One region of the Halomonas sp. ABH4_019 genome, then DNA from elsewhere that is predicted to be linked to it. Evidence: predicted binding sites of a transcription regulator. Region 1 holds the regulator's gene; the other holds the start of a gene.

Region 1 (10,737 bases):
ATCTACATGTGCCCCTACGCCCGCTTCCAGGGGGTGATGTTCGATGCCGACACCCTGATCGTCTCCTATGATGCCGCCCGCGGCGAACCCCGCGGCCGGCGCAGCCGGCGCCTCGACCGTCCTCAGGCCCGGGAGGCCGGCCACGGCGACTGCATCGACTGCGAGCTGTGCGTGCAGGTCTGCCCCACCGGCATCGACATCCGCGACGGGCTGCAGTACGAATGCATCAGCTGCGCGGCCTGCATCGACGCCTGCGACGGCGTCATGGAGCGCATGGGCTATCCCCGCGGGCTGATCCGCTACACGACGGAGAACGCCCTCGAGGGCCGGACGACGCGCATCCTGCGCCCGCGCCTGCTGGGCTATCTGGCCGCACTGCTGGTGATGATCGGCCTGTTCGTCTGGGCACTCGGCGATCGCACGCCGCTGGGTCTCGAGGTCGAGCGCGACCGCCACCAGCTGTTCCAGCTGACCGACGACGGCCGGATTCGCAACGTCTACACCCTGACCGTGCGCAACCTGGACCGCGAGGAGCACGCCTACCGGCTCGCGGCCTCGGGCCTGGCGGGGCTGTCCTTGGACACCCGCCGGCTCAGCGTGCCCGCCGGCCAGTCGCGCCGGCTGGTGGTGGAGGTCACCGCCCCCGCCGCGTCCCTCGAGCGCCCCAGCCACGAGATCCTGCTGCGCCTGGAGGCCGTCGACGATCCCGACATCCGCCTCGAACGCGACAGCCGCTTCATAGGAGAGACCCGCTGATGACGGCGGAACACGAGCCCATCCCCCCCTGGTACAAGCAGTTCTGGCCCTGGTTCCTGATCGGCCTGCTGGGGTCCTCGGTGACCTTCAGCCTGGTCTACCTGACCCTGTCGATCCATTACTTCGACGGCACCGTCGCCGAGGACTATTACAAGGAAGGCCTGGCCATCAACCAGCAGATCGCCAAGCAGCGGCACGCCCAGGCGCTGGGGCTGGCCGCCACCCTGCGCGCCGATCCGGCCACCGGCGACATCGTCGTCGACCTGAGCGGCGAGGCGCGTCCCGAGCGGCTGGCGCTCAAGCTGATCTTCCCCACCGAGAGCCAGCGCGATCGCCTGCTGACGCTCGAGCATGTCCACGCCGGCCGCTACGTGACCATGCTCGACGCGCCGCTGCGCTATCGCTGGTATCTGCACCTGCAGCCCGACGAGGGCCCCCGGGCCGCCTGGCGGCTGACCGGCGAGGCCCGCTTCCCCACCGAGGACGCGATCCCCCTGGCCCCGGGGATCTGAGCCAGCGCCATGACCACGACCGCCGCCTCCCCAAGCGTCGAGACGCCCGCCTGCTACCATTGCGGCGGCGGGGTCGCCGAGCGCTCGCCCTGGACGCTGACCCTCGACGGCACCGTCCACCCCCTGTGCTGCCCCGGCTGCGAGGCGGTGGCCCGGGCCATCATCGACGGCGGCCTGGCCAGCTACTACCGTTTCCGCACCGAGCTGCCGGAACGTCCCGACGACCGCCGGGCGGCCCGGGCCGAGACCTGGGCGGTGTTCGACGACCCGGGACTGCAGGATCGCTTCGTGCATGCCGACGACGACGGCGTCCACGCCACCCTGGCGGTGGAGGGCATCACCTGCGCGGCCTGCGCCTGGCTCATCGAGCACCGCCTCAATGCCCTGGAGGGCGTCACCGCCAGCGCCGTGAACCTCGCCCAGCACCGCGTCCGGGTCCACTGGGACACCGAGCGCGTCACCCTATCGCGGGTGCTGGCCGAGCTGGCGGCCATCGGCTACCCGGCCCAGCCCTATGAGCCCGACCTCGCCCAGCACCGCCTGCAGCAGGAGGAACGTCGCCAGGTTCGCCGGCTGATCGTCGCCGCGGTGGGCATGATGCAGGTGGCGATGTTCTCGATTCCCTTCTACGTGGCCGGCGATGACGGGCTCGGCGCCGACTTCGACGCCCTCTTCCACTGGCTGGCCTTCGCCCTGACCACGCCGGTGGTGCTCTACGCCGCCCAGCCGTTCTTCGCCGGCGCCTGGCGCGACCTGCGCGCCCGCCAGCTGGGCATGGACGTGCCCGTCTCGCTGGCCATCGCCAGCGCCTACCTGGCCAGCGCCTGGGCGGTGATCGTCGGCCACGGCGACGTCTATTTCGATTCCGCGGCCATGTTCACCTTCTTCCTGCTGTTCGGGCGCCACCTGGAAGTGCGCGCCCGGCGGCGCAGCGGACGCCGCGGCAATGCCCTGGCCGAGATCCTGCCGCTGTCGGCGATCCGTCTCGGCGCCGACGGGGAGGAACGTATCCTGCCCGCCAGCGAGCTCGCCCCCGGCGACCGGGTGCTGGTCAAGCCCGGCCATGGCGTGCCCGCCGACGGAGTGATCGAGGCCGGCGCCTCCAGTCTCGACGAGGCGATGCTCACCGGCGAGCCGCTGCCGGTCGCCCGCGGCGTCGGCGACGCCGTGACCGGCGGCAGTCACAACGTCGAGAGCCCGCTGACGGTGCGCGTGACCCATGCCGGCCGCGATGCCCGGGCGGCGCGCCTGCTCGACCTCACCGACCGGGCCTTCGCCAGCCGGCCGCGGCTCGCCCGCCAGGCCGCCCGGCTGGCGCACCACTTCGTGCTCCAGGTGCTGCTGATCGCCGCCGCCACGGCGCTGGTGTGGAGCCTCGTCGACCCCGGCCGGGCCTTCTGGGTCACCCTCTCGGTGCTGGTGGTCAGCTGTCCCTGCGCCCTGGCGCTGGCCACGCCCACCGCCCTGACCGCGGGCCACGGTCGGCTCTATCGTCGCGGCCTGCTGCTGACCCGGGCCGACGCCCTGGAGACCCTGCCGGGGCTCGACCGGGTGATCTTCGACAAGACCGGCACCCTGACCGTCGGCGAGATGCGGCTCGCACGCACGGTGCCGCTGGACGGCGACGATGGCGAGCGGCTGGCGGCGGTGGCCGCGGCCCTGGAGGCCCACTCCGAACACCCCATCGCCCGGGCCTTTCGCTCCCACCGACGGGGGGATCGGGTCGCCGACGAGGTGATCGGCCGCCCCGGCCAGGGCCTGGAGGGCCGAATCGACGGTCGGCGCTGGCGGCTCGGCCGGCCGGACTTCGCCGCGCCCGGGGCCGCCGCCGTGGCGCTGGCTCCTCCCCCGGGCGATGCCCACTGGCTGCTGCTCGGTGAAGAGGGCGAACCGCGGGCCTGGTTCGCCCTGCACGACCGGCTGCGCGAGGACGCCGCCGAGACCCTCTCCGCCCTCAAGGCGCAAGGCCTGGCGGTGGAACTGCTGTCCGGCGACGGCGAGGCGCCCACCCGGGCCCTGGCCGAGCGGCTGGGCATCGACGAATGGCGGGCCCGGGCGAGCCCCGAGGACAAGCTGGCCCGGCTGCGCGCCCTGCAGGCCGAGGGGCAGCGAGTGGCGATGGTCGGCGACGGCATCAACGACGTGCCGGTGCTGGCCGGCGCCGACCTGGCCATCGCCATGAACGGCGCCACCGACCTGGCCCGCACCCGGGCCGATGCCGTGCTGCTCGGCCCGCGCCTGGGGCGGCTCGTCGAGGCCATCGAGATCGGCCGCGCCACGCGCCGGGTCATCCGCCAGAACCTCGGCTGGGCGCTGGCCTACAACCTGGTGGCGCTGCCCCCGGCGGCGCTGGGCTGGGTGCCCCCCTGGCTGGCCGCCCTCGGCATGTCGGCCAGCTCGCTGGTGGTGGTCGGCAACGCCCTGCGCCTGGCCCGGCCTTCTCCCGTCGCCTCGACGGAGCGCCCATGAGCATTCTCTACCTGCTGATTCCGCTGTCGCTGGTCCTGCTCGGCCTGGCGGTCGGGGCCTTCTTCTGGGCGGTCCGCCATGACCAGTTCGAGGACCTCGAGGGCCCCGCCCATCGCATCCTGTTCGACGATGACGACGACCGGCCACCGTCGTCACCGCCCGAGCCTGGCGACGTCCCCGTTTCACGCTCCGACGACCGGCCCCGCGACCCCCACAAGGATTCCTGAATGAACCCTACCGGACTCGACCTGCCCCCCTTGGCCACGGCCTTCGTCTTCGGCCTGCTCGGCGGCGCCCACTGCATCGGCATGTGCGGCGGCATCATGAGCGCCCTGAGCTTCGCCGTCCCCCCGAGCCTGCGTCATCCGGCCCGCCTGACCGGCCTGCTGCTGGGCTACAACCTGGGGCGCATCACCAGCTATGCGGCGGCCGGCGCCCTGGCCGCCGGTCTCGGCACCCTGGTCGGCGTGGCGCCCGGGGCGCGCCTGGCGCTCCAGGTGCTGGCGGCGGCGATGCTGATCCTGATGGCGCTCTACATCGCCGACTGGTGGAAGGGGCTGCTCAGGGTCGAAGCGATCGGCAAGCGGCTGTGGCGCCACCTGGAGCCGGTCGGCCGGCGATTGATGCCGGTGGTGAAAGTGCCCCAGGCGGTGGCACTGGGGGCCATCTGGGGCTGGTTGCCCTGCGGCCTGGTCTACTCGATGCTGGCCTGGAGCCTGGCCAGCGCCGATGCCGCTCGCGGCGCGGCCATGATGGCGGCCTTCGGCCTCGGCACCCTGCCGGCGCTGCTGGCCACCGGCCTGGCCGCCCGCCGGCTCGCGACGCTGATTCGCCACCCGGCGACCCGCAGCCTGGCCGCGGTGGCGATCATCGGCTTCGCCGTCTGGCAGCTATGGGGCCTGCGGCCCGGCGGCATGGATCACGGCGGAATGCACGCCGGCATGGCGCATGGCACGGAACACGCCGACATGGCCCACGGCACGGAACATGCCGACATGGCCCACGGCACGGAACACTCCGACATGGCCCACGGCACGGAACACACCGGCATGGCCCACGGCACGGAACACGCCGACATGACCCACGGCCAATCGCCCACCGACGGGGCACACGGCGGGACGTCCCCAGACGAGTCACACGACGCGGGACATGCCGGCCATCATTGATGCCATGGCAAAGGCCGATCCCCATCCGCCATAATGAGAGGCGTGCTTATATCAAGGAGGACAGCATGCCTGATAACGCCGCCGGCCGGCGTCGCTCGCTGCTGCACGAGACCCGCTGCGGGAACTGCAGCCTGAGTTCACTGTGCCTGCCGCTGGCCCTCGAGCTGGAGGACATCGACCAGTTCGACGCCATCATCCGTCGACGCTCGCCGCTCAAGAAGGGCGAGTCGCTGTTTCGCCAGGGCAGCCCCTTCACCAGCGTCTATGCGGTCCGTTCGGGGAGCCTCAAGCAGGTCACCAGCGAGGGCGGCGGCGACGACCAGCTCACCAACTTCTACTTGCCCAGCGAGCTGGTGGGGCTCGACGGCATCGATGAGGCCACCTATCCGGGCTCGGTCATCGCCCTGGAAACCACCACGGTGTGCGAGATCCCCTTCGACCGCCTGGACGCCCTCTCGGAACGACTGCCCCAGCTGCGCACCCAGCTCTATCGCAGCATGAGCAAGGAAATGCGCGACGATCGCCGCATGATGCGCCTACTGTCGCGCAAGACCGCCGACCAGCGCCTGGCGACCTTCTTCGCCAGCCTCTCCGACCGTTTCCGCCGTCGCGGCTATTCCCCGTACAGCTTTCGGCTCTCCATGTCGCGGGCCGATATCGGCAACTACCTGGGGCTGGCGGTGGAGACCGTCAGCCGCATCCTGGGCCGCTTCCAGCATCAGGGCCTGGTGGCCGTTTCCGGCCGCGAGGTCAATATCCTCGACCTGGAGGGCCTGGTTCGGCTGGCCGAAGAGGAAGGTTGTCACTAGCACGCTGTCGCGTGAGCTGGAAGCTGGAAGCTGGAAGCTGGAAGCTGGAAGCTGGAAGCTGGAAGCTGGAAGCTGGAAGACAGCATGAGCCCGGCGACTTCGGGATCAAGGGTTTTCTTCCAGCTTATGACTTCAATCTCCGGGCGAAGCCCGGCCGGGTTTTCTTCAAGCTTCCAGCTTGAGCCCGCGAAGCCGGCGTTCTTCCAGCTCCGGGCGAAGCCCGGCTATTCGTTGTGCAGGTCGATGCGGTCGGCCAGCATCTTCGCCTGCTTGTCCTCGAGGCCGGCGAAGTCGAACAGCTCGCGATCGGCCAGCTGCGAGGGCGCCACGTTGGTCACCGCCTTGAACATGCTCTCCAGGCGACCGGGGTGCTTGGCCTCCCACTCGGCGAGCATCTCCTTGACCACCTGACGCTGCAGGTTGGGCTGGGAGCCGCACAGGTTGCAGGGGATGATCGGGAATTCCATCCGCCGCGAGAACTCGGCGATATCGGCCTCGCGGCAGTAGGCCAGCGGGCGGATGACGATGTTCCTGCCGTCGTCGGAGAGCAGCTTGGGCGGCATCGACTTGAGGCTACCGCCGAAGAACATGTTGAGAAATAGCGTCTCGAGGATGTCCTCGCGATGGTGGCCCAGCGCGATCTTGGTGGCGCCGATCTCCTCGGCATAGCCGTAGAGCGAGCCGCGCCGCAGGCGCGAGCAGAGCGCACAGGTGGTCTTGCCTTCCGGGGTCTTCTCCTTGACCACCGAGTAGGTGTCGCGCTCGAGGATATGGTAGTCCACGCCGATGCCATCCAGGTACTCGGGGAGCACGTGCTCGGGGAATCCGGGCTGCTTCTGGTCGAGGTTCACCGCCACCAGCGAGAAGTTCACCGGCGCGTTGCGCTGCAGGCTGCGCAGGATCTCGAGCATGGTGTAGCTGTCCTTGCCACCGGACAGGCAGACCATCACCTTGTCGCCCTCGCGAATCATGTCGAAGTCGATGATGGCGTTGCCGACCTGGCGGCGCAGGCGCTTGTGCAGCTTGTTGAACTCGCGCTTGGCCTTCGCGGCGGCGGCAGGCGCAGGCGTCCCGGCGGAGGACGGCGCGTCGGCGGGGCGGGGATCGAACGTCACGGCATCTTGCATGGTCACGGCGCTGCCAGGGCTTCAGGAGTGGAACGGGCGCCTATGCTATCACCCTCGCCAGGGACTGGCGATGCACCGGGTCAGCCACTGTGGCGGGGCGCGGCGGCGTCCCGTGCCAGTCGCAGGTGCATCAGGGCGGTGGTCACCGCCGTGCCCAGGGCGCTGTGCCGCCCCATCACCGGGACACCGAGGCGCTCGGCGGCTCGCGAGAAGGGCACCAGCGGCTCGAGTTGCGGATGATGATGGCGCTGGCGGCGCTGGTAGAGCTGGGCCAGGTCGATGCCGGCATTGGGCAGGTCGAAGCCGAACCGGGCGCGTAGCGGGCGGTTGAGCACCGCGAGCTCTCGATCCAGCCGCCAGCTCACCAGCGGTCGATTGCCGACGAAATCCAGCAGGCCGTCCAGGGCCCGGTCCATGGCCACCCCATCGGCCAGGTCGATGCCGCGCAGGCCGTGGTGGCGAAGGCTCTCGACGTCGAGGCCCGACGGCCGGGCCAGGCGCAGCTCCAGCGATTCACTGGTCAGCACTCGATCGCCGCGCAGGCGGACCGCGGCGATGACCAGCGGCTCGGCCAGCCGAGCCTCGCCCCCGGTGTCCTGGACGGCCAGCGCCACCAGCTCCTCCCCGGTATAGGGATGGAAGAGCCAGCCATAGCGGCCATGGGCATGGCGATGGCGGTCGACCACGCGGCGCAGGGTTCTGAGCATATCGGGCTCCCGTACGGCGAGGCGTGTCAGGCCCCTATGAATATTCCAGGTGATAGCGGTGCGAGATCCGCTGCTTGAAGTCCTTGACGATATGCAGCGCCTCGCGCAGCAGGTCGCGTTCCAGCGACGACAGCGACTGCACCACCACCCGGTCCGGCTCGGCGCTGGGCGGCGCCCCCCCGGCCTCGCGACGGGCGAGCTGCTGCTCGAGGCGCAGCTGGGTGAACAGCGCCAGGGCCTCGCCCAGGTCCTCGGCGAAGCGCTCGTCCAGCCGTCCATCCGCCACCAGGGCATCCAGGCGCTCCAGGGTCCCGGTCGCCGAGATGCCGCGCTCCAGCGCCATGACCCGCACGCCGTGCACGATCGGGAAGATGCCGCCCTTCTTGATGTCGATGCCGTGCTGGGGCTTCTTCAACGAGCCGAACAGCGTCAGCGGCGTGGAGAAGCGCAGCACCGGCCGGGCGAAATACGACAGCAACAGCTCGTCCCGGGAGGCCTGCTCGAAGAGCGCGGACCGAACCCGCTCGAGCAGCGCCGCCTTGCCGGCTACCGCCTGGGCATCGAGCATGATCGCCAGCTTCATCAGGCTGTCACCGTCGCGCTGCTCCACCCAGCGGGCGATGCGCGCCTTCCACTGACGCTCGTTGCCCACCCAGTCGGGATTGGACACCATGATATTGCCCGGACAGCGCGGATAGCCCAGGCCCACCAGCGTCTCGGTGAAGTCAGCCATCCGCTCGATGCAGTCCGGCCAGTCCAGGCCGTCGTCGAGGATCAGCCCATTGTCCTGGTCGGTCTTGAGGATCTGCTCGCCGCGCCCCTCGCTGCCCATCACCATCAGGCAGCTGTCACGGCGATAGCGCTCGGCGATCGAGAACGCCCAGGCTTTGTGGATGATGCGCCCGTTCAGGGCCGCGAGCAGGCCCATGGCGAAGCGCAACTTGACGCCCTGGGCCATCAGCGCGCTGACCAGCTCGGGCGTGCGACGACTGGCCGCGGCCAGCGACGCCATGTCGTCGGCCTGCTCCACCTGCAGGCTCACCACATGGCTGCGGCTGGAGAAGAAGCTGAGCACGTCGGTCAGCTCCACCACCCCCACCGGCGCCTGCTCCTCGACGACCACCACCCGCTCCACGCGATGACGGGTCATCATCACCAGCACCTCGAAGAGGTACTGGTCGGGCCGTGCGGTGATCAGCGCGAACCGGGCCAGCGAGGCGAGCGGGCTATCCGCCCCGTGCCCCTCGAGGACCAGCGCCTCCAGCAGGTCGGTCTTGGTGACCATGCCGGGGCCGGCCGCGCCTTTCACCAGCAGGCTGTCGGCATGCCCCTCGTGCAGGCGACGCACCGCCTCGGCAATCGAGGCGTCCGCGTCGAGGCACAGCGGCGGGCGCATGCACTCGGCCACCCGCGCCAGCATGAAGCCGGCCATGCTGATGCCGCCATCGGCGCGTCGCTCGCTGAGCAGGCGAGTCTTGTGGGCCAGGCGCTGGCGGAAGAACTCGGCGAAGGCCGGATGCTCGTGACACAGCCGCGTGAACAGCGCCCTGGGCAGCAGGTAGCACAGCGTCTCCTGCTCGGCGCGAAAGCGATAGCGACTCTGGCCATTGAGAATGCTGATGGCGCCGAACAGGTCGCCGCCGGTGTAGTGGCCGATACGCTCGTCCTCGCCGGCACGGGAGGTATCGAGCTCGGCGACCTCGCCCTTGTGGATGAGAAACACATTCTCCCCGGCCTGGCCGGCCTCGAGGATGATCTCGTCGCGATCGAAGTAGGCGAGGTCGAGACTCCCGCGCACACACTCCCGCCCCGGATCATCCAGCAGGCTGAACGGCGGTTGGGTGAGATCGACATCGACCATCGACGGCCCCTCGTCACGGAAACCTCCGCGCCATTCCCTTCGACAGCGGGCCGGAGAATCGCCTCCGGGAGTAAGGTCTGACGGGAGCGGAAAGCTATGCTCCCAGAGTAGCAAAGCCGGACTCCCGGCCAGAATCTAGACCATGGTGTTATACGCGAACCGACGACCGCCTCTTCATCCGACGTGCGGTTACGACCAAGGTCATAACCGGCGATACGCCGGCAAATCGACCATCGACCTTCGGCGCCCCTACCAAGGTACTAATACTTCCCGTCCAGAGCCGAGCATGCCTTCGGTCATCGAATAGACGATCGTTCAACATTCCGCCGGCACGCTTCCGAAAAAACACGAAAGACAGACTGTAAATAACTGATTAAGTTATGATATTGAAAAACCTTTTAAATCGTTTTCCACTCATGATACGAAAGTCTGCGATGAATTTTCCGACATTGTTGACCAGCATTACCGTTGGGTGATGGGCAACGAGCGTCGCCCATCGACGAGGTGTCATGACAATGAAACCGGGAAGGTGGCGCCGGTCCACCCTGTCCTGCCAAGGCGGGAAGCCCGGGGGAAACGTCGCGACCCGCGACCACCCCGTGGCCCACTCCGCGGCAGGCGTCCACGACATCGCCGTGACACGGGCGTACCAACCGCGCCCGCAGGCGATACCACCGGACCGATGCAGGCCCCGGACCCCAACAACAACTGGAGAGCAACATCATGGCTGAAGAGACATCCAATGCCGAAGCCTACTGGAGGGCGAACCTGCGATTGATCGCCGGCTGCCTGGTCGTCTGGGCAGCCGTTTCCTATGGCTGCGCCATCCTGCTTCGCCCGCTGCTGGCAGGCATTCCCGTGGGTGGCACCGACCTTGGCTTCTGGTTCGCCCAGCAGGGTTCCATCCTCACCTTCATCGTCCTGATCTTCTTCTATGCCTGGAAGATGAATCGGCTGGACAAGCAATACGGGCTCGGGGAGTAAGCCAGCATGAGTCAATTCGCCATCAACGTGCTCTTCGTGGGCGCCTCCTTCGCCCTCTATATCGGCATCGCCATCTGGGCGAAGGCCGGTTCGACCAAGGACTTCTACGTCGCCGGCGGCGGGGTGCACCCGATCACCAACGGCATGGCCATCGGCGCGGACTGGATGTCGGCGGCCTCCTTCATCTCCATGGCCGGCCTGATCGCCGCCGGCGGCTACGCCAACTCCACCTTCCTGATGGGCTGGACGGGCGGCTACGTGCTGCTGGCCATGCTGCTGGCCCCCTACCTGCGCAAGTTCGGCAAGTTCACCGTGCCCGAGTTCATCGGCGACCGCTTCTACAGCA
Region 2 (10,737 bases), 380 kb from region 1:
TCTCCCTATCTGGGAGGGGATTACGACGTCGTCAACCTGGAGGTCCAGCAAGGCAAGGGCGGCAAGGCGGATTCTTGTGATTTCGACCACACGGGAGACCTGGGGGGGCAGGTGTTTTATTGTGATGGCGACATGACCATGTCCTCGATGGGTTTCCATAACGCGATCTTGTTGGCGGAAGGCGAGGTCAGGCAGAACGGTGCCATCACGACCGGAGCGAACGGCGTCAGCACGGGCGTCTTGGCCAAGGGAGATATCGTCTTCAATGGCGCCAGCGTGGTCAATGGGTGGTTCCTGGCCGGGGGGGACGTCCGGCAGAACGGAAGCTCGGTGCTGAACGGCTCCATCGTTGCGCATGGCACCATCAGAAGAAACGGCGGGATGATGTTCCATCACCTGGATGGCGACGTGAACATCTCCAGCGAGGGTGGCGGCAAGAGCATCCTGTCCTGGCGGTGAAACATGACATGTTAAGCCGTCGCCGGAATGTCGTCGTCACGCCTCACCATTTGCCATCTCTGGCGGGATCGCTTCAGCACTCCGGTCGACCGGGGTCGACACGCACTCTTCCCACGTTATTGACGATGACCCTGGCCCCCTCGTCATGCCGCCCGCAGAGACGAAAGGTTCCGTTATAGCCCGATGAACGCCCCAAGGCGGCGTAGCGTACCGGCCTGTCGTCGTCTCGATAGGTGATCGACGGCAGGCGGCTCTCGCCGAACGTGCGTATCAAGGTATCCCCGGGTTCTCCCCGACCATCGAAGATGGCCAGGGTCTCAAGCCAGGCCAGGCCGCCGGCATTGTTGTCGATCAGGCATTGGGTCATGTCGACGCTGGGGCACAGGGTGACGGTGTGGCGGCGGGTGATGGCGGCACTGCGCGTCAGCGCCAGGGCCGTCTTCAGGCGCATCACCTCGGCGGCGACTTCGTTGCGGGCGATGAATCGCTGATAGCCGGGAATGGCCACGGTGACGAGGATGACCAGCACCGCCAGGGTGACCAGCAGTTCGATCAGGCTGAAGCCCCCGGCGCCTGGCTTTGCCAATGGGAGCGGCTTGCCGGTAAGGTATCTGGCTGCGACGGCGCCGGGCTGCATGCCGACCTCCCGGGGACGATCCCGCTTTCCACTGGGGTTAGCCCTACTATCAGCCGGGTGCCGAACTCCCACCGTCAGTCAACTCGGACACCCTTCGTGAGCGATTTTCTCGTCGTGGGCGGCGGCGTCATCGGCATGATGACGACCCTGCAACTGGCCGACGCCGGCCATTCGGTGACTCTCCTCGAGCGCGGCCTCTGTGGGCGCGAGGCCTCCTGGGCGGGGGGCGGCATCGTCTCGCCGCTCTACCCCTGGCGCTACTCGGCGCCCATTTCGCGGCTCTCTACCTGGTCGGAGGGCTTCTATCCGGAGCTGGCCCTGCGGCTGTACGAGGAGACCGGCGTGGACCCGGAATACCGCCAGAAGGGGTTGCTCTACCTGCGCGTGGAAGACGAGGCGCGTGCCATGGCCTGGGCCCGCGAGGTCGGCAAGCCGCTGGAGCGCGTCTCCGCCGAGTTCCTCTATGCCAAGGAGCCCGAGGCGGTGCCGGGCTGCGACGAGGCGCTGTGGATGCCGACCCTGGGCAGCATACGCAACCCGCGGCTGGCCCGGGGGCTGCGCCATCGCCTGGATGCCATGCCCCGCGTCACCCTGCGCGAGGGCTGTGAGGTCACCGGCTTGCGGCAGTCGGCCGGCCGGGTGACGGGCGCCGAGACCCTGGATGGCGTCGTCGAGGGCGATCGGGTGGTCGTCTGCGGTGGCGCCTGGGCGGCGGGGCTGCTCGCGGGGGCCGGCGTCGCCTTGCCGGTGCGCCCGGTGAAGGGGCAGATGATCCTGTTCAAGGCGCCCCCCGGGCTGGTGAACCGGGTCGTGCTGATGGACGGCCGCTACGTCATCCCGCGCGCCGATGGCCGCGTGTTGGCCGGCTCGACCCTCGAGGAATGCGGCTTCGACAAGCGCACGGATGGCGAGGCGAGGGACTCGCTGCGGGCCTCGGCGACCGGGATCGTGCCGGCGCTGGCCGAGTGCGAGGTCGAGCATCACTGGGCGGGGCTGCGCCCGGGATCACCGGATGGGGTGCCCTTCATCGGCGCGGTGCCCGGGGTCGAGCACCTGTACGTGAATGCCGGCCATTATCGCAACGGCCTGGTGCTGGCACCGGCCTCGACGCATCTGCTGGTCGACGAGCTGCTGGGCCGCGAGCCGATCCTCGATCCGGCCCCGTATCGTCTGGACAGGCGGGTAACTCTGACTTGAGGGAAGGCATTGTGCGTGTTGTATCAACACGCGTTGGGGGTATCGGGCGCCTGGCGGCGCCATTCGCGCAACTAGCTGCGCTCCCAGGCCCCCTCCCGCTCGGCCGCCCGAGAGGTGCCGCTGCCACCATGCCGACGAGCCGCTTGCCGCTCAGTCCTCGTGCTGGCGCTCCTCCAGAAACTTGTCGCGGTGGTCCGTGGTGCAGAACCACTGGCCCTTGTCGCGCAGGGCGTCGTCCTCGGGAAGGTGCACCTGACACCAGGCGCAGCGGACCATCTGCCCACCCTGGTCGCTCGTGCGTGTCGCGTCGTCGCGGTCGAGTCTCCACTCGCGATACATGCGATAGAGCTTGAGGCCGGCGAAGAACAGCACGGCGAAGATGATCAGGCGGATCAGCAAGAGGTTCATCCTTAATGGCTCCCTGGTGCGGGCCGGTCGCCTTTGCCACTCGACCGCCCTTGCGGGACAATGCGGGTATCACAGGATTCTCGAGAGATTTCTACGCCCATGCAAGACCTGACGCTGGTGATGGCTCAGCTGGATCCCCTGGTGGGGGACATTCCCGGCAATACCGACCGGGCCATCGAGACGGTACGCGAGGCGCGCATCGAGCATGGTGCCGATATCGTGGTGCTGCCCGAACTGTTCCTGACCGGTTACCCGCCCGAGGACCTGCTGCTGCGCCCTTCCATGGAGACGCGCCTGCGCGAGGCCCGGGCGCGGATGGCCGCGAAGATGGCCCGCGACGTGATGGTGATCGTCGGCTATCCGGGGCGCCGCGAGGGGCAGAACTGGAACCTGGCGGGGGTGCTCTACAACGGCGAATGGCTCGACGAGTACGCCAAGCAGGCGCTGCCCAACTATGAGGTGTTCGACGAACAGCGCTACTTCGCGGTGGGGCGCGAGCCGCTGGTCATCGAGCACAAGGGCGCCAGGCTCGGCATCCTGATCTGCGAGGACGTCTGGGCCGAGGCCCCGGTCCGGCAGGCCCGGGAGGCCGGTGCCGAGATCCTGGTGACCCTCAACGCCTCGCCCTTCCACCAGGACAAGCCCGCCGAGCGCCTGGCGCTGCTCGAGCAGCGCGCCCGAGAGGTGTCGCTGCCGATCGTCTACGTCAACCAGATCGGCGGCCAGGACGAGCTGGTGTTCGACGGCGGTTCGGCCTGTGTCGACGCCGGGGGCCAGTTGCGGGTCCAGGCGCCGCACTGGGCGGTGGGGCTGATGCCGGTGCAGTTCGTGCGCGAGCAGGGCCACTGGGTGCCCCAGGCCGGCGAGGTCGACGAATCGGTCGCCCCCGAGGAGGACCTCTACTGCGCGCTGGTCACCGGGCTGCGGGACTACGTCAACAAGAGCGGCTTCGAGGGGGTGGTGCTGGGGCTGTCCGGCGGCATCGACTCGGCGCTGTCGCTGGCCATCGCGGTGGATGCCCTGGGGCCGCAGCGGGTCCACGCGGTGATGATGCCCTACCACTACACCGCCGATATCTCCAAGCAGGACGCCGCCGAGCAGGCCCAGCTGCTGGGCGTCGACTACGAGGTGATGCCCATCGAGCCGATGGTCGAGGCCTTCATGTCGACCCTGGCCGAGAGCTTCGCCGGCACCGAGCGTGATACCACCGAGGAGAACCTGCAGTCGCGCTGCCGCGGCGTGCTGCTGATGGCGATCTCCAACAAGAAGGGCCTGATGGTGCTCACCACCGGCAACAAGAGCGAGATGGCGGTCGGCTACGCCACCCTCTACGGCGACATGGTGGGTGGCTACAACGCCATCAAGGACGTCTACAAGACCTGGGTCTATCGCCTGGCCCGCTGGCGCAATACCCAGTCGCCGGCGGTTCCCGAGCGGGTCATCGAGCGCCCGCCGTCCGCCGAGCTGGCGCCGGACCAGCAGGACAGCGACTCGCTGCCGGACTACGACACCCTGGATGCCATCCTGGTGCGTTACATCGAGGGCGACATGAGCGCCGAGGCGATCATCGACGCGGGGTTCGACCGCGAGGACGTCTATCAGGTGGTGCGACTGGTCGATCGCTGCGAGTACAAGCGCCGCCAGGCGCCGGTGGGGGTGCGGGTCACCCGCCGCGGCTTCGGCCGCGATCGGCGTTATCCCATCGTCAACGGCTGGCAGCCTGGGGAATAGCCACGAGCCACGGGCTTCGAGCAGTTGATAGCGAGCGGGCAGCAGCGGAGTTTGTTGCCCGCAGCCCGCAGCCCGCAGCCCGCAGCCCGCAGCCCGCAGCCCGCAGCCCGCAGCCGCTAGGCCGAGATCGCCGGGGCGTCCACGTAGCGCGGATCGAAGGTGCGGCCGTCGAGGCGCTCGTGGTTCGGGGCGTTGTCGATCAGCACCCGCAGCGTCTCCCGGGCGCGCTCGGTCATGTCGAGGCCCAGGTAACCCTCGACCATGACCGCCAGGGCGTCCCGGGTGCCCTGGGCCTCGGGGTAGCGCTCGATGACCCAGCGGCCCCGTTCCACGGCGGCGAGGTAGGCGCCCTTGCGCAGGTAGAAGTCGGCGACCTGCAGCTCGTGACGGGCCAGCACGTTGCGCAGGTAGACGATGCGCTGCTGGGCGTCCGGCGCGTACTGGCTGCTGGGGAAGCGCTGGACCAGCTCGCGGAAGTCGGAGTAGGCATCGCGGGTGGCGCCCAGGTCGCGCTTGGAGATGTCGATCAGCTTCAGGCCCTCGAGGCTGAAGCGGCCGGCCTGCCAGGCCGAGAGCCCGCGCAGGTAGTAGGCGTAGTCGACCTGGGGGTGATCCGGGTGCAGGCGGATGAAGCGGCTGGCCGCGGCCCGGGCCTTTTCCCAGTCGCTGGTCTGGTAGTAGGTGTAGATCAGCTCCAGCTGGGCCTGCTCGGCGGTGTCGCCGAACGGGAAGCGGGTGTCGATGGCCTCGAGGCGGTTGATGGCGGTGGTGTAGCGACCGCCCTCCAGGGCCGCGCGGCCTTCCTCGTAGAGCTGGCGTTCCTGAAGGTCGGGGGCCTCTTCCTCGGCGGTGCTGGCACAGCCGGCCAGCAGGGCGCTCGCCAGCAGCATGGCGGCCAGGCGGGGTCCGGTCGTGATAACGCGCATCGTGATCCTCGTGTCAAACAACCCTGGGTGGCCGTGCTAGAATCGGCCCGAATCCGCCCACTATAAAGCACCTCGTGGCAAAACGCAGTCATCGCTCCCGGCGCGATGCCGCGCGTCGCCGGGGATCGCCCCATCGCCCAGACGGACCATCACCGAGCCCATGTCCCAGACCCTCGAAGCCCAGCATCGCGTTCCCGAGCACATGGCGGGCCTGCGCCTCGACCAGGCCGCCGCCGAACTCTTCTCCGACTTTTCCCGGGAGCGCCTCAAGGCCTGGATCAAGGACGGCGCCCTGACCCTCGATGGCCGCCCCGCCAAGCCCAAGGACAAGGTCTACGGCGGCGAGGCGCTGGCCCTCGAGGCGGTGGTCGAGGACGACGCCCGCTTCGAGCCCGAGGACATCCCGCTGGAGGTGGTCTTCGAAGACGACGAGGTGCTGGTGATCGACAAGCCGCCGGGGCTGGTGGTGCACCCGGCCGCCGGCAACCCCGACGGTACCCTGCTCAACGGCCTGCTCCATCACTGCCCCGCGCTGGCGGCGGTACCGCGTGCCGGCATCGTCCATCGCCTGGACAAGGACACCAGCGGGCTGATGGTGGTGGCCAAGACCCTGTCCGCCCAGACCGCGCTGGTCGAACAGCTCCAGGCGCGCACCGTCTCCCGCGAGTACGATGCCGTGGCGGTCGGCGTGATGACCGCCGGCGGCACCGTGGACGCGCCCATCGGCCGGCACCCCAAGGACCGCAAGCGCCAGGCGGTCAATGCCTCCGGCAAGCCGGCGGTCACCCGCTACCGGGTGGTGGAGCGCTTCCGGGCGCATACCCATGTGCGCTGCAAGCTGGAGACCGGCCGCACCCACCAGATTCGCGTGCACCTGGCCCACCTGCGTTACCCGCTGATCGGCGACCCGGTCTACGGCGGGCGCCTCAAGCTGCCGGCCGGGGCCGGGGAATCCCTCAAGGAGGTGCTGCGCGAGTTTCCCCGCCAGGCGCTGCATGCCCGCAAGCTGGCCTTCGTGCATCCGGCCAGCGGCGAGACCCTGAGCTTCCGGGCCCCGCTGCCCGACGATCTGCTGATGCTGCTGGACCTGCTGCGCGACGACCGCGAGACCCGACACTAAGGAACCCGCGATGAGTGATGCCCTGGATCTGCGCCCGACACTGATCCGCCCCGATTGGCCGGCGCCGCCCTCGGTGGGGGCCTGCGTCACCACCCGGGAGACCGGCCCCAGCCAGGGCGAGTTCGCCGCCTTCAACCCGGCGCTGCATGTGGGCGACAACGACGCCCATGTGGCGCTGTGCCGGCGTCAGTTGCAGAAGGAGGTCGGCGACGACCGTCCGCTGCTGTGGCTCGACCAGGTACACGGCGCGAGGGTCCAGTCCGAGCTCGCCGAGGACCGGCCCGAGGCCGATGCCTCGGTGGCCTTCGACCAGGGGTATGCCTGTGTGGTGCTGACCGCCGACTGCCTGCCGGTGTTCTTCTGCGACCGGGAGGGGCGGCGGGTCGGCGTGGCCCATGCCGGCTGGCGCGGCCTGGCGGGCGGCGTGCTGGAGGCCACGGTGGCGGCCATGGGCGTGCCGCCCGAGTCGCTGATGGCCTGGCTGGGGCCGGCGATCTCCAATGCCCAGTTCGAGGTGGGCGGCGAGGTGCGACAGGCCTTCGTCGCCGTGCAGCCCGAGGCCATCGAGGCCTTCGACCCCAGCCCCTACCGGCTCGGTCACTACATGGGCGACCTCTACAAGCTGGCGCGCCTGCGCCTGGAACGGCTGGGGCTCGCCCACGTCAGCGGCGGCCACTTCTGCACTGCCTGCGAACCGCGCTTCTACTCGCACCGCCGCGACGACGGCGTCACCGGGCGCATGGCCAGCATGATCTGGCTCAGGTAGCAACGCGGGCCCCGGGCTTCGAGCTTCGAGCAGTTGATAGCTAGCTGGCGGCACTGAAGCTTGTTTCCCGCAGCCCGCAGCCCGCAGCCCGCAGCCTTGACCCACGTCAACCCTTCCCTCGCTTCCTCCGCCGTCCGACTTGAAAGCCGCCCGTCCTGGCGCCATCTAGATTGTCAAGATCCATGATACCGGGACAGGCGGCGCGTCCGATTCGCGCCGTCCCCCCGACGGAGGAAAGCGAATGCGATTCGACAAGTTCACCGCCAAGCTGCAGAACGCCGTGGCCGATGCCCAGTCCCTGGCGGTGGGGCACGGCCACAACCAGCTAGAGCCCGGACACCTGCTGCTGGCGCTGCTGGATGCCGCCGACACCGGCGCCAAGGCATTGGTGCAGAAGGCCGGCGGCGATGCCGGCAAGCTGCGCGATGGCCTGGTGGGGCACCTGGACGACCTGCCGAAGGTCGGCGACTTCGACGGCGAGGTGCAGCCGTCCCGCGACCTGGTCAAGCTGTTCAACCTCACCGACCGCGAGGCCCAGAAGCGCGGCGACCAGTACATCGCCAGCGAACTGGTGCTGCTGGCGGCGCTGGAGATGCGCCACGCGGTGAGCAAGCTGCTCACTCAGGCCGGGCTGACCCGCCAGGCGCTTGCGACCGCCATCGACGGCGTGCGCGGCGGCGAGAAGGTCAGCGACCCCAACGCCGAGGAGAGCCGCGAGGCGCTGGAGAAGTACACCCTGGACCTGACCGAGCGGGCATCGAGCGGCAAGCTCGATCCGGTGATCGGCCGCGACGACGAGATCCGTCGCGCCATCCAGGTGCTGCAGCGGCGCACCAAGAACAACCCGGTGCTGATCGGCGAGCCCGGCGTCGGCAAGACCGCCATCGTCGAGGGCCTGGCCCAGCGCATCGTCGACGGGGAGGTACCGGAGGGGCTCAAGGACAAGCGCGTGCTGTCGCTGGACATGGGCGCGCTGCTGGCCGGCGCCAAGTTCCGCGGCGAGTTCGAGGAGCGCCTCAAGTCGGTGCTCAAGGAACTGGCCCAGGAGGAGGGCCGGGTCATCCTGTTCATCGACGAGCTGCACACCATGGTCGGGGCCGGCAAGGCCGAGGGCGCCATGGACGCCGGCAACATGCTCAAGCCGGCGCTGGCCCGCGGCGAGCTGCACTGCGTGGGGGCCACGACGCTCGACGAGTATCGCCAGCACATCGAGAAGGATGCCGCCCTCGAGCGCCGCTTCCAGAAGGTGCTGGTCGACGAGCCCTCCGAGGAGGACACCGTGGCCATCCTGCGCGGGCTCAAGGAGCGCTACGAGGTGCACCACGGCGTCGACATCACCGATGGCGCGATCATCGCCGCCGCCAAGCTGTCGACCCGCTACATCACCGATCGTCAGCTGCCCGACAAGGCGATCGACCTGATCGACGAGGCCTGCTCGCGGATCCGCATGGAGCTCGACTCCAAGCCCGAGGAGATGGACCGCCTCGACCGTCGGCTGATCCAGCTCAAGATGGAGCGCGAGCACCTCAAGAAGGAGACCGACGAGGCCTCCAGGAAGCGCCTCGAGAGCCTCGAGGAGCAGATCGAGGAGCTCGAGCGCGACTATGCCGATCTCGACGAGATCTGGAAGGCCGAGAAGGCCAGCATCCAGGGCGCGGCCCAGTTCAAGGACGAGCTCGACCGCGCCCGCATCGACCTCGAGCAGGCCCGCCGTCAGGGGGACCTGGGACGGATGTCCGAGCTGCAGTACGGGGTGATCCCCGGGCTCGAGAAGAAGATCGCCGAGTCCAGCGTCGCCGAGGCCGATACCTCACGGCACCAGCTGCTGCGCTCCAACGTCACCGAGGAAGAGATCGCCGAGGTGGTATCGCGCTGGACCGGCATCCCGGTGGCCAAGATGCTCGAGGGCGAGCGCGACAAGCTGCTGCGCATGGAGGAGGCCCTTCACGAGCGCGTGATCGGCCAGGACGAGGCGGTCACCGCGGTGTCCAACGCCGTGCGTCGCTCCCGGGCCGGGCTCGCCGACCCGCATCGCCCCAACGGCTCCTTCCTGTTCCTCGGCCCGACCGGGGTGGGCAAGACCGAACTGTGCAAGGCGCTGGCCGGCTTCCTGTTCGACACCGAGGAGGCCATGGTGCGCATCGACATGTCCGAGTTCATGGAGAAACACTCCGTGGCGCGGCTGATCGGCGCGCCTCCGGGCTACGTCGGCTACGAGGAGGGCGGTTACCTGACCGAGGCGGTGCGTCGCAAGCCCTACTCGGTGCTGCTGCTCGACGAGGTGGAGAAGGCCCACGCCGACGTCTTCAACATCCTGCTGCAGGTGCTCGAGGACGGTCGCCTCACCGATGGCCAGGGTCGCACGGTGGACTTCCGCAATACCGTGATCGTGATGACCTCCAACCTGGGGTCCGAGATCATTCAGGGCATGGGCGGCGACGACCGCGACTATGCCCAGATGAAGTCCGCGGTGATGGACGTGGTGGGCACCCATTTCCGCCCCGAGCTGATCAACCGCATCGACGAGGTGGTGGTGTTCCACGCCCTGGGGCAGGAGCAGATCCAGGCCATCGCCGGCATCCAGCTCGAGCGGCTGCGCGGTCGGTTGGCCGAGCACGAGCTGGGGCTCGCGGTCTCCGACGAGGCCATGGCCCAGCTGGCGGTGGTGGGCTTCGACCCGGTGTTCGGCGCGCGCCCGCTCAAGCGGGCGATCCAGAACCGGCTCGAGAACCCCCTGGCCCAGGACCTGCTGGCCGGGCACTTCTCGCCGGGCGACGTGATTCGCGTCGAGGTCGACGACGGGCGGCTGGTCTTCCATCACTGACACGCGACCGCCCGCGCCGGTGGCGCGGGCGGTCGTCGATTCCGACGGCCCGCCGACCCTCGCGTCGGCGGGCCTTTTCGTGGCCCTCAGGAGCGCTGCGCAGCGCCGGCTACGGTGGCGCGCTCGCCGCGCGGCTCGCGGACCAGCCGCTTTTGCAGTTCCTCGAGGGAGACGCCCTTGGTCTCGGGCATCAGGAACATCACGAACAGCAGCTGCAGCACCATCATCACGGCGAAGAAGGCGAACACCGGGCCGCCGCTGAAGGTGCCGAGCACCCAGGGCATCACCAGGGTGATCAAGGCCGCACAGATCCAGTGGATCGAGCTGCCGAAGGACTGGCCGCGGGCGCGCACATGGTTGGGGAACACCTCGGCGATGAATACCCAGATGATGGCGCCCTGGCTGATGGCATGGGCGGCGATGAACAGGCCGAGCAGCAGCGGCACGTCCAGGCCGCCCAGCTCGCCCTGGAAGAAGGCCCGCGAGATCAGCACCAGCGAGGCCAGGTAGCCGGCCGAGCCGATGTACAGCAGGGTGCGGCGGCCCAGGCGGTCGATCAGCGCCATGCCGAGCATGGTGAACACCAGGTTGACCAGGCCGATGCCGGCGGTGGAGAGCAGGGCGGTGCTGGCGCCCAGTTCGGCGGCCTCGAGCACCCGCGGCGCATAG

What was found. Region 1 encodes FNR, which switches genes on or off when oxygen is low (the NO sensors DNR and NnrR bind a similar motif). Its sites were predicted from a motif close to TTGATNTANATCAA; they were not measured.
Region 2: clpB (ATP-dependent chaperone ClpB) is a predicted target of FNR. The motif match lies at 7,341-7,354, and genes of this name have one in related genera.

What each region holds. Positions count from the first base shown of each region.
Region 1 is NZ_JBSWWC010000002.1:130,195-140,931, forward strand. Features, by position in the region: gene ccoG (cytochrome c oxidase accessory protein CcoG) at 1-756, shown strand, start outside; gene ACXAFN_RS07785 (FixH family protein) at 756-1,268, shown strand; gene ACXAFN_RS07790 (heavy metal translocating P-type ATPase) at 1,278-3,737, shown strand; gene ccoS (cbb3-type cytochrome oxidase assembly protein CcoS) at 3,734-3,964, shown strand; partial or broken gene ACXAFN_RS07800 (sulfite exporter TauE/SafE family protein) at 3,965-4,651, shown strand; gene fnr (fumarate/nitrate reduction transcriptional regulator Fnr) at 4,969-5,712, shown strand; gene ACXAFN_RS07810 (hypothetical protein) at 5,724-5,894, shown strand; gene ttcA (tRNA 2-thiocytidine(32) synthetase TtcA) at 5,937-6,839, opposite strand; gene ACXAFN_RS07820 (3'-5' exonuclease family protein) at 6,920-7,546, opposite strand; gene ACXAFN_RS07825 (putative nucleotidyltransferase substrate binding domain-containing protein) at 7,581-9,407, opposite strand; gene ACXAFN_RS07830 (DUF4212 domain-containing protein) at 10,131-10,391, shown strand; gene ACXAFN_RS07835 (sodium:solute symporter family protein) at 10,398-10,737, shown strand, end outside.
Region 2 is NZ_JBSWWC010000002.1:512,484-523,220, reverse strand. Features, by position in the region: gene ACXAFN_RS09560 (pilus assembly PilX family protein) at 1-459, shown strand, start outside; gene ACXAFN_RS09555 (GspH/FimT family pseudopilin) at 533-1,045, opposite strand; gene thiO (glycine oxidase ThiO) at 1,193-2,293, shown strand; gene ACXAFN_RS09545 (PP0621 family protein) at 2,444-2,701, opposite strand; gene ACXAFN_RS09540 (NAD+ synthase) at 2,801-4,432, shown strand; gene ACXAFN_RS09535 (outer membrane protein assembly factor BamD) at 4,549-5,358, opposite strand; gene rluD (23S rRNA pseudouridine(1911/1915/1917) synthase RluD) at 5,519-6,478, shown strand; gene pgeF (peptidoglycan editing factor PgeF) at 6,489-7,244, shown strand; gene clpB (ATP-dependent chaperone ClpB) at 7,486-10,068, shown strand; gene ACXAFN_RS09515 (sugar porter family MFS transporter) at 10,155-10,737, opposite strand, start outside.